DNA from 4 places in the Arthrobacter sp. UC242_113 genome. Region 1 is predicted to be linked to each of the others. Evidence: riboswitches for the same ligand, from Rfam matches in the RefSeq annotation. Region 1 holds a riboswitch; each other region holds the start of a gene.

Region 1 (3,761 bases):
CCCGACGGCGGCTATCAGCTCAAGCGCGACGGCCGCCGTCGGCGTCTTATAGATAGTGACAAGCCCGCCGAGGTGGTAGCGCCAGTCGGGCAGCCCGGCGAGCGCTTCGTCGATCTGGGCTCGGGTGAGGATATCGTCGTTGGCGGCCACAACTGGCTCCTTGGCAGTACCTGTTGAGCCGGCCGCGCACCGCGGACAGGGGTTGGCCGGGCTTAGAGGAACTCCGCCCGGCCCTCCATGGCCGACGACGCCAAGGCATGCTCGCGGCGCGGGATCCGCCCGGCCGCACGCGCCAGCCTACCGGCGATCACGGAGTGTTTGAAGGCCTCAGCCATGAGTGCGGGATTCTGGGCCCGCGACACGGCGGTGGCCAGCAGCACGGCGTCGCACCCGAGTTCCATGGCCAGGGCCGCGTCCGAGGCCGTCCCGATCCCTGCGTCCAGGACCACGGGAACGGAGGCCCGCGACACGATCAGCTCGATGTTGTGCGGATTGAGGATGCCCAGGCCCGTGCCGATCGGCGCTCCCAGCGGCATGACGGCCGATGCACCCAGGTTCTCCAGCCGCAGCGCCAAAACGGGATCGTCATTGGTGTAGGCGAAGACCTTGAAGCCCCGGTTGACCAGCTGCTCGGTGGCGTCCACCAGCTCCACGGCATCAGGCAGGAGCGTGTGCTCATCGGCGATGACTTCGAGCTTGACCCAGTCGGTCTCCAGCGCTTCACGGGCCAGCTCCGCCGTCATGACAGCGTCCCGGGCCGTGAAGCAGCCGGCGGTGTTGGGGAGCACGCGGATGTTGTGGTCCACCAGCAGCTGGAACAGCGAGCCGGTTTCGGCAGGCGAGTAGCGCCGCATCGCGACGGTGGTCAGCTGGGTGCCGGACGCGAGCAGCGCCGCACCCAGACCGTCCAGGCTTGGAGCGCCTCCGGTGCCCATGATGAGCCGCGAGGTCAGCTCCACCCCGTCAATGACCAGGCTGTCTGCTGTTTCAATCATTGTTTCTGCCATCGTCCTCATCCTCCCTGGACTGCCGTGACAAGTTCGATCTCGTCGCCGTCGGCGAGTGCCGTGGCATGCCACTGGCTGCGCGGCACGACGGCCGAGTTGCGGGCCACCGCCACGCCCAGCCGCTGGCCGTCGGCGGCCTGCCCGCTGGCGGCCAGCTTGCGCCCCGTGACCTGGGTGACGAGTGAGGTGACGGACGCGCCGTCACTGACTTCCTGTTCGACGCCGTTCAATGTGATGTTCATGCTGGTTCCTTGTTCTGGTCAAATGTGACGCGGGTCAAATGCTGAGTGCAGCGGCTGATCCCAGGGGGTCCGGGAGCCCGGGTGAAAACCGGCCCGGCCGGAAGGCGGCCCAGCGCGGATCGGTGATGCCGTCCATGAGCTGGCGGCAGATGGCCGCGGCGGCCGGGGTCAGCAGGACGCCGTGGCGGAAGAAGCCGGTGGCGATGATGAGGCCCGGCACGTCCGTGCCGGCATCCTGCCCGCACGCCGGCACCCGGCCCAGCAGGGGGGCATTGTCCGGCGTGCCGGGCCGTGCCCGGGCGGTGGCTTCGAGCAGCTCCAGTTCGGCGACTGCCGGCAGCAGCGCCTGGGCGTCCCGCAGCAGCTGGTAGACGCCTCCGGCGCTGGTGCCCGGCACACCGTCCTCACGCTGGGTGGCGCCGATCACCACCGTGCCGTCCTTGCGGGGCACCACGTACACCGGCACGCCCCGCACCATTCCGCGGACTGTCGCGGTGAGCAGGGGCTGCAGGTGTTCGGGCACCCTGAGCCTGAGGATGTCTCCGTAGACCGGACGCAGCGGCAGCTGCAGGCCTTCCGGGAGATTCTGCAGGCGCGCCGCCGCCAAGCCATTGGCCACCAGCGTTTCGGCCGCCCTCACGGTTCCGCCGCCGGCCAGCCGGACCCCGCAGACCCCTGCGCCGTCCCAGAGCAGGCCGGCGGCGTGCTCCCGCACCGCGTATCCCTCTGCTGCCGCATTTTCCTGACGTTGCGCGGCCAGCTCGGCAGCAAGGGCCCGGACAAGTCTGCGCGGATCCACCTGGTGGTCCGCCGGAATGTCGAGGGCGCAGGAGATCGCGGGGCTGAGCAGCGGCTCCCGGGAACGTGCCTCACGGATGGTCAGCGGTTCAACGTTGAGGCCGTGGGCCCGCTGCACTTCCCGCAGGTCCATCAGGGCCCGGCGGTCGGCCGGATCGGCACCCACCGCCAGGGTCGGCGTCGTCAGGTAGCCGGCGTCACCGCCGGCGGTGAGCGTGGCCGCAAACTCAGGCCATCTGGCGGAGGACTCCAGCATCAGCTCCAGGAGCCCTTCCTCCTGGTAATGCAGTTCGCTGACCGGGGCGAGCATGCCGGCCGCAGCCCAGCTTGCACCGCTGCCCGGGGCCTCATCGACGAGTACCACCGAACGGCCGGAGCGGCGTGCCTCCCAGGCGATGCCGTGGCCAACCACTCCGCCGCCAATAACCGCTACATCGGCCTCAAGTCCGCCGGACTCCAGGGCTCCCGCGGAGCGCTCGTCGCCTCCGGTTTCAGGGGTCATGCAAATCCTTCCCTACGCCGGTACTAACCGGATCAGGTCAAGCGGTCGGCTCTGACGCCCTCTCAGCCCTGCGTCTTTATGACAGCAGTAACGGGCTCCCGCGGTACCTGCCCAGTTTAGAGGAACTAAGGTGTTGCCATGACCGTGCACTCTGCCCACACCGCCGCCCGCCTGTACCTCTGCACCGACGCCCGCAAGGACCGCGGGGACTTCGCGGACTTTGTGGACGCGGCGTTTGCGGGCGGCGTGGATATCATCCAACTGCGGGACAAGGGCATCGAGGCGGCCGAGGAACTCGAGTTGCTGGAAGTAGTCCATGCCGCCGCCCGCAGGCACGGCCGGCTGTGGGCTGTGAACGACCGCGCCGACATCGCGTCCATCGCCGGTGCACCGGTGTTCCACATCGGCCAAAAGGACCTGCCGCTGCGGGCCGCCCGGAAGCTGCTGCACGATGCCACCGTGATCGGGCTGTCCACCCACAGCACGGAACAGGTGGATGCCGCCGTCGGCGCCGCCCACGGGCGCAGTGGCCTGGATTATTTCTGCGTAGGCCCGCTGTGGGCCACCCCTACCAAGCCCGGGCGCGCCGCCGTCGGGCTCGACCTGGTGCGCTACGCGGCGGAGGCTGTCCGCACCACAAACGAGGAACGGGTCGGCGGCCTGCTGCTGCCCTGGTTCGCGATCGGCGGGATCGACCGCACGAACGTGGAGCAGGTCCTGGCGGCCGGAGCCAACCGCATCGTCGTCGTACGGGCCATCACCGAGGCGCCAGACCCGGCAGCAGCCGCGGCGGAACTGCTCGACGCCCTCGACGCAACGTCCTCGGCCGCCGTCTCGTAAGCGGAGCGGCCGGGTCGGGGGCCGGGGTTACCCGCTCAGGCCGAGCTGGACCATCCGCCGGGAGTGGTTTTCCGCGACTTCGGCCGTGATGCCCCGCACCAGCTCGCGGGCGGTGGCGTCCGTGGCACCGGGCTCCGCCTCGACGAACAGCTCGCCAAGAAAGGCGTGTTCGTGGCCCACGCGCTGGGCCTGCGTGATCGCTTCGCCGAGGAGGCGGCGGCCCCAAAGGGCCAGCCTGGACGCCAGCCGTGGATCGTCCGCCAAGGCCCCACTGAGCCGTTCCCGAAGCACGGCCGTGGCCTCTTCCGACGACTGGATCTGCTGGATGACATCACGGGTTCCGGCATCCACAAACCGGGCCACTGCCCGGTA
Region 2 (3,761 bases), 1.3 Mb from region 1:
CGGGAGGGGCTGCCGGGCAACCCACCCCGTGTGGGGGCCGCAGCGTGGTTGGTCCCGACCGGCGGGGAGGCCTAGACGATGTCCTGGGTCTTGGCGAAGCGGGTGATAGCCCGCTGGGTGCCGCGGTTGGCCAGCACCTGGATGACCGCGCTCACGGAGGCGGAGACGAGGGCGAACGTGAGGGCGGTGCGCAACGTGGTGGGGACGTCGTCCTTGTCACCCTTGGGGGGCTTCCGGCCCGTGATCTTTTCCCAGATGGTGTCAACGGCCTTGGTGCCGGCGAATCCTGCCAGCAGGCTGATGCCTGTGCCAAGCAGTTTGATGAAGAAACTCATTGCGGAACTCCTCGCGTGATGAACACTGGTCTTTCCTTAGCCTAGCCGCATGGACCGGTGGATCTCCCGCAACGCCTGTACCACGAGGTCGTGGTCCGCCTTCTGCGGCAGCCCGGACACGGTGACCACGGCCACTGCCCCCACATCCCGCACATAAACGGGGAAGGCTCCGCCGTGGGCAGCGTAAGTCGCTTGGTCAAACCAGGCGTTGTCCTCGATCCGTCCGCCGCCGGCCCTGCCGCGCAGCCCCACCAGCAGCGACGGTTCCTCGTAGCGCACGGCAGTCCGCTGCTTGGCCCGCACCCAGCCTTCGTTATCCGGCGTGGCACCCTCGAGCGCCACATGGAAGAGCACCTGCTCCCCCTTGGTGATGTCGATGGCGATAGGCAGGTTCTCCTCCTTGCCCCGTTCCACCAGTTCCAGGCCCAGCGCCAGGGCGTCGTCCTTGGTGAACCTCGGGAACTGCAGTTCAGCCATCTCCCCTTCGACCTGCCCAATCAGGGCTTCCAAGGCTCCCGCCGGCTGCTCCGCGGAGGAATCGGGGTCAAAGGCGGGCAGGGCAGCGCTGCCGGAGTCCTGTTGCGTCATGGCCCCAATCTACTCCGGACCGTTGTCCCAACGCCGCATGAAAACTTCCGCATTGTGACAGCGGCCCCCGGTTTCCGGGGCGGGCGAGGTGTAAACTGGATCAGCCCACAAGGGCAGATTTATCACGACAGGGGAGCGCCGCCGTCGGGATGCAAAGGCAACTGCCAGCGCAACCGGGGAAGGGCGCTGAGAGTGCGGACAGCCGCAGACCCTCGAACCTGATCCGGCTAGTACCGGCGCAAGGGAGTCGAGTTCTCAGAGTGCCCGGCAGCGCGAGGCCCAGCCACCCGCAGCCGGGGAAACACTTTCCCCTCCTGTTCCTCAGGAGGACCATCATGACAACTGCAGCAATCAAGAAGACCAGCTACAGCTGGCGCGTGGCGGACATCGTCGTGGCGGCGCTCATCGCCGTTGCCGGCGGCGTCATCTTCTGGGCCTGGTCCCAGGGCGCCAACCTCATCTCCACCCCGGTCAACGCCCTCTACCCTCCGCTGACCGGCCTCTACGCCGGCGGCTGGATGATTCCGGCGGTCCTGGGAATGCTCATCATCCGCAAGCCCGGCGCAGCCCTGTTCTGCGAGAGTGTGGCTGCCACCGGCGAGCTGCTCATGGGCTCGCAGTATGGCACCACGGTGCTCATTTCCGGACTTCTGCAGGGCCTGGGGGCGGAGCTTGTGTTCGCCGCCTTCGCGTACAAGAAGTTCAACCTGCCCGCCTCGCTGCTTGCCGGGGCCGGCGCCGGACTGTTCTGCGGGCTCAACGACTCCTTCGCCCCCTGGGGCTGGAACATCGCCTACGCCGCCGGCGACAAGCTCGCGTACATCGTGTTCTGCGCCATTTCCGGCGCGGTCATCGCGGGCGCCCTGTCGTGGATCGCCGCCCGAGGCCTGGCCAGGACCGGCGTGCTGAGTTCCTTCGCGTCCCGCAAGGCAGCCACGGAGCCCGTCTTCTCCTAATGCCCGGACAAGACAACGCCGGCGTCCGCCCCGCCGCGGTCACCGCCCGCGGCTGGGGCTGGCGCCACGCCGGCCGCACCAAACCGGCCGTCCATGCCCTCGACCTGGACATCCGCCCCGGCGAGCGGGTCATGCTGCTGGGCCCATCCGGAGCCGGCAAGTCCACCCTGCTTCACGCCCTGGCCGGCGTGCTGGGGGACAGTGACGCGGACGACGCCGGCACTCCCGACCGGGACGACGCGGACGAGAGCGGAGACCTGCTCATCGACGGCGCGCCGCCCCGTTCCCGGCGCGGCCGTGCCGGGCTCATGCAGCAGGACCCGGAGACGCAGGTGGTGCTCTCCCGCCTGGGCGACGACGTCGCCTTCGGCGCCGAGAATCTGTCGGTGCCCCGCGAGGAGATCTGGCGTCGCGTGCACGAGGCGCTGGACGACGTCGGGCTGTCGCACCTTCCCCTCAACCACCCGACGTCGGCCCTCTCCGGCGGCCAGAAGCAGCGCCTGGCGCTCGCCGGCATCCTGGCGATGCGGCCGGGACTCCTCCTGCTGGACGAGCCCACCGCGAACCTCGACCCGGACGGCGTCCTGGAAGTCCGGGACGCCGTGGGCCGCTGCCTCGACAAGACCGGGGCCACCCTGGTGGTGGTGGAGCACCGGGTAGCTGCCTGGAAAGACCTGGTGGACCGGATCGTGGTCCTGCAGCCGGGGTCCGCCTCGGACGGCGCGGTGCTGATCGACGGGACCCCGGACGAGGTTCTCGAGGAGGCGCGCGGGATGCTCACTGCCGCCGGCGTCTGGGTCCCCGGCTATGTTCCTGAGACGCGGCGCCGTTCGGCTGCCGGCGCTCCGCCGACCCCCGGCGCTAGCACCGGCCAGCTGCTGCTGGCGGCGGAAAAGCTTGCCGTGTCGCGGGAACGTCCACGCCGCCGCGGCTTCCGCTCTGTACCCCCTGAGCCCGTTCTGCGCGACGTCACAGCGCAGGTCCGGGCGGGCGAGGCGCTGACCGTCACAGGTCCCAACGGCGCCGGCAAGTCCACCTTTGCGCTGACCCTGGCCGGGCTGTTGCCGCCGGTGGACGGCAAGGTCTCCGCGACGGTAGAACTGAGCGGCGGAGCCGGAATTGACCCGTACGAGTGGAGGGCCGAGCAGCTGATCGCCCGGATCGGCACGGTGTTCCAGGAACCCGAACACCAGTTCGTCACCGGCCGTGTCCTGGACGAGCTGCAGTTCGGCCCTCGCCATCTGGGCCACGGCGAGGAGCGCGTCGACGAGCTGCTGGAGCGGCTGCGCCTCACACATCTCGTGGACGCCAACCCGTACACCCTCTCCGGCGGGGAGAAACGCAGGCTGTCCGTGGCCACCGTCCTGGCGGCACACCCGCAGGTACTCGTGCTGGACGAGCCCACCTTCGGACAGGACGCCAACACCTGGGCGGAGCTTGCCTCATTCCTTTCGGAACTGCTGGATGCCGGCACGGCCGTGGTGTCCGTGACCCACGACGAGGAGTTCACCCAGGTGCTCGGCGGCACCGAGCTGCGGCTGGGGTCCGGGCTGGGCAACAACGCGCCAAGTCCCGCTGAACCGACGTCAGAACAGGCTGCAACATGAGGGAGGCACTGACACTTGCCGGAAACCGGGCGGTGCTGACGCGCGCCAATCCGCTGGCCAAATTCGCAGCCGTCTTCCTGATCACCCTGGTTCTGGCGCTGTCCATCGACTGGATGTCGGCGTCGGTGGCTCTCGCGTGCGAGCTGCTGGTCTTCCCGCTGGCAGGGCTGACGTTCTCGCTGCTGTGGCAGCGCGGCTGGCCGCTGATCCTTGCGGCCGCCGTGGGCGGCTGGAGCACCTCCATCCTGTCGCCGGACAGCGGGAGGATACTGCTC
Region 3 (3,761 bases), 340 kb from region 1:
GGCCGCGGGGCCGCCGGGGGCCACGTTGTGGCGCATTCACAGGGGGCCATCGCAGCGATGATGGCCGCCGTCGAACGCCCCGACCTTGTCTTCTCGCTGACGCTCGTGGAGCCGGCATGCCTGTCGCTCACCGCTGAATTGCCGGCCACGGCCGCGCACCGTGCCCTGATGGAGCCGCTGTTCGAGGTCCGGCACCAGCTCGGCGACGATGACTACGAGCGCGAGTTCCTGCGCCGCGCCTTCGCCTCGGACACACCGGAGCCCAGCACCCCGGAGGCGAAGCGCGCGGCCAGGAGACTGCGGCTGCAGGCACCGCCGTGGCAGGCGCCGCTGCAGATCGTGCCGGGTGTTCCCACGCTGGTCCTCACCGGCGGCTGGGAGCCGCTGTACGAGGAAATCGCCGGATACCTGCGCGAGACCGGTGCCCTGCACCGCATCGCTGCGGGAGGGCACCGGCCCCACGACTCACCGGAGGGTGACCGCTTCATCAGGTCATTCATCGCCGAGGTCAGCCGCCGGCAGCAGCCCCGCGCCTCCTGAAGACACGGCCTCTAAGCAACGTTCCCGCGCGCGCGTCCGGCTGGCCCCCAATGCCAGCCGGACGTGGTCATGGAGGCCGGTCAGTTGCGGGCCGACTCCGGAAGCCGCAGCTCGGGCAGGTATACCTTTCCGCCTGCAGCCAGGAACTCCTGGCTCTTCTCGCGCATGCCTTCCGCCATCTCCGCGAGGGCGGCCTGCGCCTCGGCTGAGCCGTACTCGTTCCGGATGTCCTGGCTGATCCGCATGGAGCAGAACTTGGGACCGCACATCGAGCAGAAGTGCGCCGTCTTGGCAGGCTCGGCAGGCAGCGTCTCGTCGTGGAAGGACTCGGCCGTCACCGGGTCCAAAGACAGCGCGAACTGGTCGCGCCACCGGAACTCAAACCGGGCCTTGGACAGCGCATCGTCCCGCTCATTCGCGCCGGGGTGCCCCTTGGCAAGGTCGGCCGCGTGCGCGGCGATCTTGTAGGTGATGACGCCGGTCTTCACATCGTCCTTGTTCGGCAGGCCCAGGTGTTCCTTGGGCGTGACGTAGCACAGCATGGCCGTGCCGTACCGGGCGATTTCCGGTGGCGCCGATGGCCGAGGTGATGTGGTCGTAGCCGGGGGCCACGTCCGTGACCAGGGGGCCCAGCGTGTAGAAGGGCGCACCCTTGCAGAGCTCCTGCTGGCGCTCAACATTCTCGCGCACCAGGTGGAATGGGATGTGCCCCGGCCCTTCCACCATGACCTGGACGTCGTACTCCCAGGCCCGCTGGGTCAGCTCAGCCAGGGTGTCCAGTTCGGCGAACTGCGCGGCGTCGTTGGCGTCCGCCGTGGCGCCCGGCCGGAGGCCGTCGCCCAGCGAGAAGGCGACGTCGTACTTCGCGAAGATCTCGCACAGCTCGTCGAAGTGGGTGTACAGGAAGTTCTCCTGGTGGTGGGCGAGGCACCAGCCGGCCATGATGGAGCCGCCGCGGGAGACAATGCCGGTGACGCGGTTGGCCGTGAGCGGGACGTACCGCAGCAGCACGCCGGCGTGGATGGTCATGTAGTCCACACCCTGTTCGCACTGCTCGATGACGGTGTCGCGGAAGATTTCCCAGGTCAGGGCGTTCGCTTCGCCGTTGACCTTTTCCAGGGCCTGGTAGATCGGGACCGTGCCGATGGGGACGGGGGAGTTGCGGATGAGCCACTCACGGGTGGTGTGGATGTCGTCGCCCGTGGACAGGTCCATCACGGTGTCCGCGCCCCACTGGGTGGCCCACTGCAGCTTGTCCACCTCCTCGGCGATGGAGCTGGTGACAGCCGAGTTGCCGATGTTGGCGTTGATCTTCACGAGGAACGCCTTGCCGATGATCATCGGCTCGGATTCCGGGTGGTTGATGTTGGTGGGAATGATGGCCCGTCCGGCGGCGAGTTCGCTGCGGACCAGTTCCACATCGCAGTTCTCGCGGAGGGCCACGAAACGCATCTCGGGGGTGATGACGCCCTGCCGCGCGTAGTGCATCTGCGTCACGGTCTTTCCGTCCGCCGCACGGCGGGGCACCGGCCTGGCGCCCTTCCATTCGGCGGAAGCCGCGCCGCGGCGCACGGCCGACTTGCCGTCGTCGAGCAGGTTCCGTTCACGTCCGTCGTACGTCTCCGTGTCCGCCCGTGCCGCAATCCATTCCGCACGGAACGGGGCGAGGCCCACCACCGGGTCGCTGCCGGGACCCGCCGTGCGGTAAACCCGCAGCGGTTCGTTCTGCTCGCCGTTGGGTGAAGGCTCCAGGGCGATTTCCGTTACCGGAACCCGCAGGCCGTCGCCTTCCAGGTAAGCCAGTGAGTGGGATTTCAGCGACTGCGTAACGGTAGCGGTACCGTTTTGGGCATGGCTCTGCTGTGATTTCTGGGTGCTCAATTTACTGCTCACTTCCTTCGCCGGCATTACCCGGACAGGTTCAACGGTCGCAGGCTGCACCAGCCTGATCTCAGCCCCTGCAGGGGCACCCGTGTGGTCGTAGACGAAGCTACCACACCCCGGATTTCGCCCGTCCATCTGTGAAGCCAAGCCGGAGACGCCGGATCTCCGTTGCGGGAGCCGATTACGCTGGAACCATGTCGCACATCATCGAATTCAGCGGACCCGTGCTCACTGCGGCGGATGAGGAACGCCGCGGGCTCTGGGCGGTGGACGGGAAGCTGACGTTCAGTTCTCCGGGCCAGCAGCCGGACACCGTCGTGGACGGCTGGGTCCTGCCCGGCTTCGTCGATGCCCACTGCCACATCGGGCTGGGGCCGGGCGGTGCCGTGGACGACGACGTGGCGTATGGCCAGTCCATAGCGGACCGCAACGCCGGCACGCTGCTGGTCCGGGACGCCGGAGCGGCCAGCGACACCCGGTGGCTGCAGCAGCGGGCCGACACGCCGCGGATCATCAGGGCCGGCCGGCATGTGGCCCGGTCCCGCCGGTACCTGCGGAACTTTGCGGTGGAAGTCGAGCCGGAGGGCCTCGTGGAGGCGGTGCGGAAGCAGGCCCGCGAAGGGGACGGCTGGGTCAAGCTGGTGGGGGACTGGATCGACCGGAGCGCCGGCGACCTCGCGGCGTCGTTCCCTGCCGCGGCCGTGCGGGACGCCGTCCGGGCCGTCCACGACGAGGGCGCCAGGGTCACCGCGCACTGCTTTGGCGAGGACACCCTGGACGACATGCTGGACGCGGGCATCGACTGCATCGAGCACGCCACGGGGCTGCTGCCCCGGCACATTCCACGGTTCGTTGAGCAGCAGGTGCCGATCGTGCCGACACTCATTAACATCGCCACCTTCCCGGACATCGCCAGCCAGGCCGAGCAGAAGTTCCCGCGGTATGCGGAGCACATGCGCGCATTGTGGGCCCGCCGTCGCGAGCGTGTCCTGGAGGCCTACGAGGCCGGCGTCGAAATCTATGCGGGAACGGATGCGGGCAGCGTGATCCGCCACGGCCGCATCGCGGACGAGATCCTCGAACTTCATGCCGCCGGGCTCCCGGCAGCGGCAGCGCTGGACGCGGCCTGCTGGCGTGCGCGCCGATGGTTGGGGGCCGAGGGCCTGACGGAAGGCGCGGACGCCGACGTGGTGGTGTGCCGGGAGGACCCCCGCGCCGCGCCGGAGACCATCCGGAGCCTCACGAATGTGGTGCTCCGGGGAAAGATCGTGCATTAGGAATAAATTGAAGCTTCAAGTAATTTAAAGATGTAGAGGCCGCCGAAATCCGGTGGCCCG
Region 4 (3,761 bases), 430 kb from region 1:
CACGGCAGGACCGCGGCGACCAGCACCGCGTAACTGCCGCCCGCCGAAGCCGCCAGCAGATGATCGACGTAGGCCTTCGTGACCGGGCCCAGCTCCTGTTGCACGGTTCGCGTGCTGAGCCAGGAGCGGTGCAGTTCCGATTCAACTTCCAGGCATTGCTGGGCGGAGCGCGCCCAGAACAGCTGCTCGGACTCGGTCGGCGCGAGCGCGCTGGCCCTGGCCAGGACCCGGGAGTAGCCGTTGAGGTATGTAGCGTCCTGCGCCAGGTAGTACGCGAATTCCTTCTCCGCCAGAGTGCCGTCGGCAAGCCCACGGATGAAGCCCAGGCCATAGATGTCTTCCAGGTGGGCAACTGTCTCGGCGCGGAGCAGCTCCGCGAAGCCGCCCCTGGGCTCTGACAGGGCTGTCGATTCAGTCTGGCGGACGTGGTGGAAATGGTTGATCGGTCCGTTGCCTGCCCCGACCTCCAGCTGCCCGGACGTGCGGAGGGCCCCGGCCAGCCACGGCTTGACCGCCCGCAGTGACGCTTCCCAGTCACCCAGCCGCGCCTGCGCCGTGGCCATGGCCGAGGAGAGCGAGCATCCGGTGCCGTGGCTGTTCCGCGTGCCGATCCGTTCGCCCGCGACCTCCACCACGTCCGAAGACAGCAGCCCGGCCGTGTTCACGAGCGCGTCCGGGCAGCTTGAGCCGTTCAGGTGCCCGCCTTTGACGAGGACCGTGGCACCGGTCTGGTCCGCGAGCCGCCTGCCCTGGACAAGGGCGGCGTCCCAGTCCGCGGCCTCAGGTTCCCCGAGCAGCATGGCCAGTTCGGGAAGGTTGGGGGTAATCAGGTGCGCCAGAGGCAGCAGTTTTCGGAGCGCTGCCTCCGCAGACTCCTGGAGGAGGCGGTCACCGCTGGTGGCCACCATCACCGGATCGAGAACCACGACGCCGGGCCTTACCTTTTCGAGCCAGACACGGACGGCCGCGATGACACGTTCATCGCCCAGCATGCCGATCTTCACGGCGTCCACGCTGATGTCGTCGCTGACAGCGTCCAGTTGCGCCGACAGGAAGGAAGCCGGCGGAACATGCACGCCGCGCACGCCCGTGGTGTTCTGCGCAGTGAGCGCTGTTATTGCGGCCATCCCGTAGCCGCCGTGGGCCGCAATGCTTTTCAGATCGGCCTGGATGCCTGCGCCGCCGGAAGGATCCGAGCCTGCGATGGCCAGCACCCGGGGAACGCCGCGGGAGGTCTGAACGGCCGGCTCAACGGTTTCCAGCAGCGACCTGTCCGCCGCCGCACGTGCGGGCAGGAGTGATGCTGATGACAGTGTTGATGACAAAGAAGACATCCCTTCGCCGGTGCTAACCGGACAGGTTCAACGGGTTTGGATCTCAGCCGGCCCATGCGCGGCACCCCGTGTCAGTCCTCCAGCCTAGCGGTTCGGCCGGCCCGCGGCGCGAAAATTTGGCGTTTGCGACAGGCTTCCGCGGCGCTGGCGTCCCCTGCCCTTGCCATCTGGCCTTGCCGGCTGACGAAAGTCCGGAACCGGAAAGGTCCGGCACCGCAGCCGCGGTGCCGGACCATCTACTGTTGGGCTCGGGGGTCAGTCACCCCGGAGTCCGGCGGGCTCAGAGTCCGCTTGTCCTACAGTTCTGAGGCGGGTACGCCGACCCCCAGAATGATCGGTTCGCTGGCCGGCTGCGGAGCTGCCTTCGGCGTCTGTGCATTCCCCGCCTCGGGTGCCTTGGCCTCATGCGAGTGCCCGGCGGCTGCAGCCGGAGCTACCTCGTGGTGTTCCACGGATGTCTCGTTGGCTGCACCCTGGGGGCGGCTGGCACTGCGGTTGCGGCGCGGACGGCGGCTGCGGGACGGTGCCGCGGGGCTTTCCACCGGCTGCCGTGCAGCAGGCTGAGCCGCGGGCCGGCTTGCGGCCTCCTGGCCCTCCGGCTGCCCGCTTTCAGGGCGGATCTGTGCGGGAGCCTCGTCCTTGGCCTCCTCCTCTTCGGCGGGGGCGATAGGAGCACCGAGGTGCGCGAAGGCTTCCTCCAGGCGGTCCAGCGTCAGGGCCGGCGCTTCCTTGACCGGCTCCTCGCTGTGATCGACAAACGGAAGAACCACTTTCTCACCGCCGAAGGTGAGCACTGCGCCGGGCCGTCCGGAGACGCTTTCCGTTTCCGGAGCGCGGTGCACCACGGGGCTTTCCGGTGCGGCGGCAGCGGGTGCGGCGGGCCGGGCAGCCTCACCCGACGCTGCGGCACTGTGCGCAGCTTCTTCCTCATGAAGGTGAGCGGCGTGGGCCGCTGCGGCGATGTTGGCCAGGGCTGCGCGGGTCGCTTCAGCCTTGGCGTGGCGCTCCGCCTCCGACGGTTCGGGGTGGTGCGGCACGGCAGGGGCGGCAGGAGCTGGCTCGGAGGACGGCTGCCCGCCCTTGCCGCGGCGGCGCTTCCGCTCTGTCCGGGCAGGGGGCTGGACCTCGGCACGGTGCACGTGGTGCTCCGCGGCCACGGTGTTGGCGCGGCGGTGCTCCACCGGCTCGTCGTGGGTGACGACGCCCCGGCCCGCGCATGCCTCGCACTGCTCGCCGAAGACTTCCAGGAGGCCGGTGCCCATGCGCTTGCGCGTCATCTGCACGAGTCCCAGGGAAGTCACTTCGGCCACCTGGTGCTTGGTCCGGTCGCGGCCCAGGCATTCCACCAGACGGCGCAGGACCAGGTCGCGGTTGGACTCCAGCACCATGTCGATGAAGTCGATGACGATGATGCCGCCGATGTCGCGCAGCCGCAGCTGGCGGACAACTTCCTCGGCAGCCTCCAGGTTGTTCTTGGTGACGGTCTCTTCAAGGTTGCCGCCGCTGCCGGTGAACTTGCCGGTGTTAACGTCAACCACCGTCATGGCCTCGGTCCGGTCAATGACCAGTGAACCGCCGGACGGCAGGAACACCTTGCGGTCGAGGGCCTTGTGGATCTGCTCGTCAATGCGCCAGGCGGAGAAGATGTCCTCGTCCTTGGTCCACTTTTCGAGCCGGCCCACCAGGTCCGGGGCAACGTAGGTGACGTAGGCCTCGATGGTGTCCCACGCTTCGTCGCCGGAGACGATCAGCTTGGAGAAGTCCTCATTGAAGACGTCGCGCACAACCTTGATGGTCAGGTCCGGTTCGCCGTAGAGCAGTTCGGGGGCGAGGACCTTGGTGGACTTCGCCTGGCTGTCGATCCCCTCCCACTGGGCACGGAGACGGTTGATGTCGTGGGTCAGTTCCTCCTCGGAGGCCCCCTCGGCGGCCGTGCGCACAATGACGCCGGCGTCCTCGGGAAGGCGGTCCTTGAGGATTCGCTTCAGGCGGTTGCGTTCGACGTCGGGCAGCTTGCGGGAGATGCCGGTCATGGACCCGCCGGGGACGTACACGAGGTAACGGCCGGGCAGGGAGATCTGGCTGGTCAGCCGCGCACCCTTGTGGCCCACCGGATCCTTGGTGACCTGGACCAGGACGGAGTCGCCGGACTTCAGCGCGTTCTCGATGCGGCGCTGCTTGCCTTCGAGGTTGACGGCTTCCCAGTTCACTTCGCCGGCGTACAGCACGGCGTTGCGGCCGCGCCCGATGTCCACGAAGGCAGCTTCCATGGACGGCAGAACGTTCTGGACCTTGCCCAGGTAGACGTTGCCGATCAGGGAGTCCTGCTGCGTCTTGGAGACGAAATGCTCGGCCAGGACGCCGTCTTCCAGGACGCCGATCTGGATTCTGTCGTCGCGCTGGCGCACGATCATCTGGCGGTCCACG

The links. A riboswitch is a leader RNA that binds a small molecule or an ion and turns the genes downstream of it on or off. The one in region 1 is predicted to bind thiamine pyrophosphate.
Region 2: linked by a shared signal. The riboswitch ahead of ACHMXB_RS15885 (ECF transporter S component) and the one ahead of thiO (glycine oxidase ThiO) in region 1 are both predicted to bind thiamine pyrophosphate.
Region 3: linked by a shared signal. The riboswitch ahead of thiC (phosphomethylpyrimidine synthase ThiC) and the one ahead of thiO (glycine oxidase ThiO) in region 1 are both predicted to bind thiamine pyrophosphate.
Region 4: linked by a shared signal. The riboswitch ahead of ACHMXB_RS07990 (bifunctional hydroxymethylpyrimidine kinase/phosphomethylpyrimidine kinase) and the one ahead of thiO (glycine oxidase ThiO) in region 1 are both predicted to bind thiamine pyrophosphate.

The regions. Positions count from the first base shown of each region.
Region 1 is NZ_CP171968.1:2,213,363-2,217,123, forward strand. It holds gene ACHMXB_RS09960 (4a-hydroxytetrahydrobiopterin dehydratase) at 1-150, opposite strand, end outside; gene ACHMXB_RS09965 (thiazole synthase) at 213-995, opposite strand; gene thiS (sulfur carrier protein ThiS) at 1,013-1,249, opposite strand; gene thiO (glycine oxidase ThiO) at 1,284-2,549, opposite strand; TPP riboswitch at 2,542-2,661, opposite strand; gene thiE (thiamine phosphate synthase) at 2,688-3,389, shown strand; gene ACHMXB_RS09985 (ferritin-like fold-containing protein) at 3,417-3,761, opposite strand, start outside.
Region 2 is NZ_CP171968.1:3,475,988-3,479,748, reverse strand. It holds gene ACHMXB_RS15895 (DUF4235 domain-containing protein) at 72-335, opposite strand; gene ACHMXB_RS15890 (heme-degrading domain-containing protein) at 372-923, opposite strand; TPP riboswitch at 1,043-1,186, shown strand; gene ACHMXB_RS15885 (ECF transporter S component) at 1,259-1,879, shown strand; gene ACHMXB_RS15880 (ABC transporter ATP-binding protein) at 1,879-3,486, shown strand; gene ACHMXB_RS15875 (energy-coupling factor transporter transmembrane component T family protein) at 3,483-3,761, shown strand, end outside.
Region 3 is NZ_CP171968.1:1,876,952-1,880,712, reverse strand. It holds gene ACHMXB_RS08465 (alpha/beta fold hydrolase) at 1-540, shown strand, start outside; partial or broken gene thiC (phosphomethylpyrimidine synthase ThiC) at 621-2,421, opposite strand; TPP riboswitch at 2,417-2,524, opposite strand; gene ACHMXB_RS08455 (amidohydrolase family protein) at 2,619-3,701, shown strand.
Region 4 is NZ_CP171968.1:1,785,604-1,789,364, forward strand. It holds gene ACHMXB_RS07990 (bifunctional hydroxymethylpyrimidine kinase/phosphomethylpyrimidine kinase) at 1-1,334, opposite strand, end outside; TPP riboswitch at 1,317-1,413, opposite strand; gene ACHMXB_RS07995 (Rne/Rng family ribonuclease) at 1,631-3,761, opposite strand, start outside.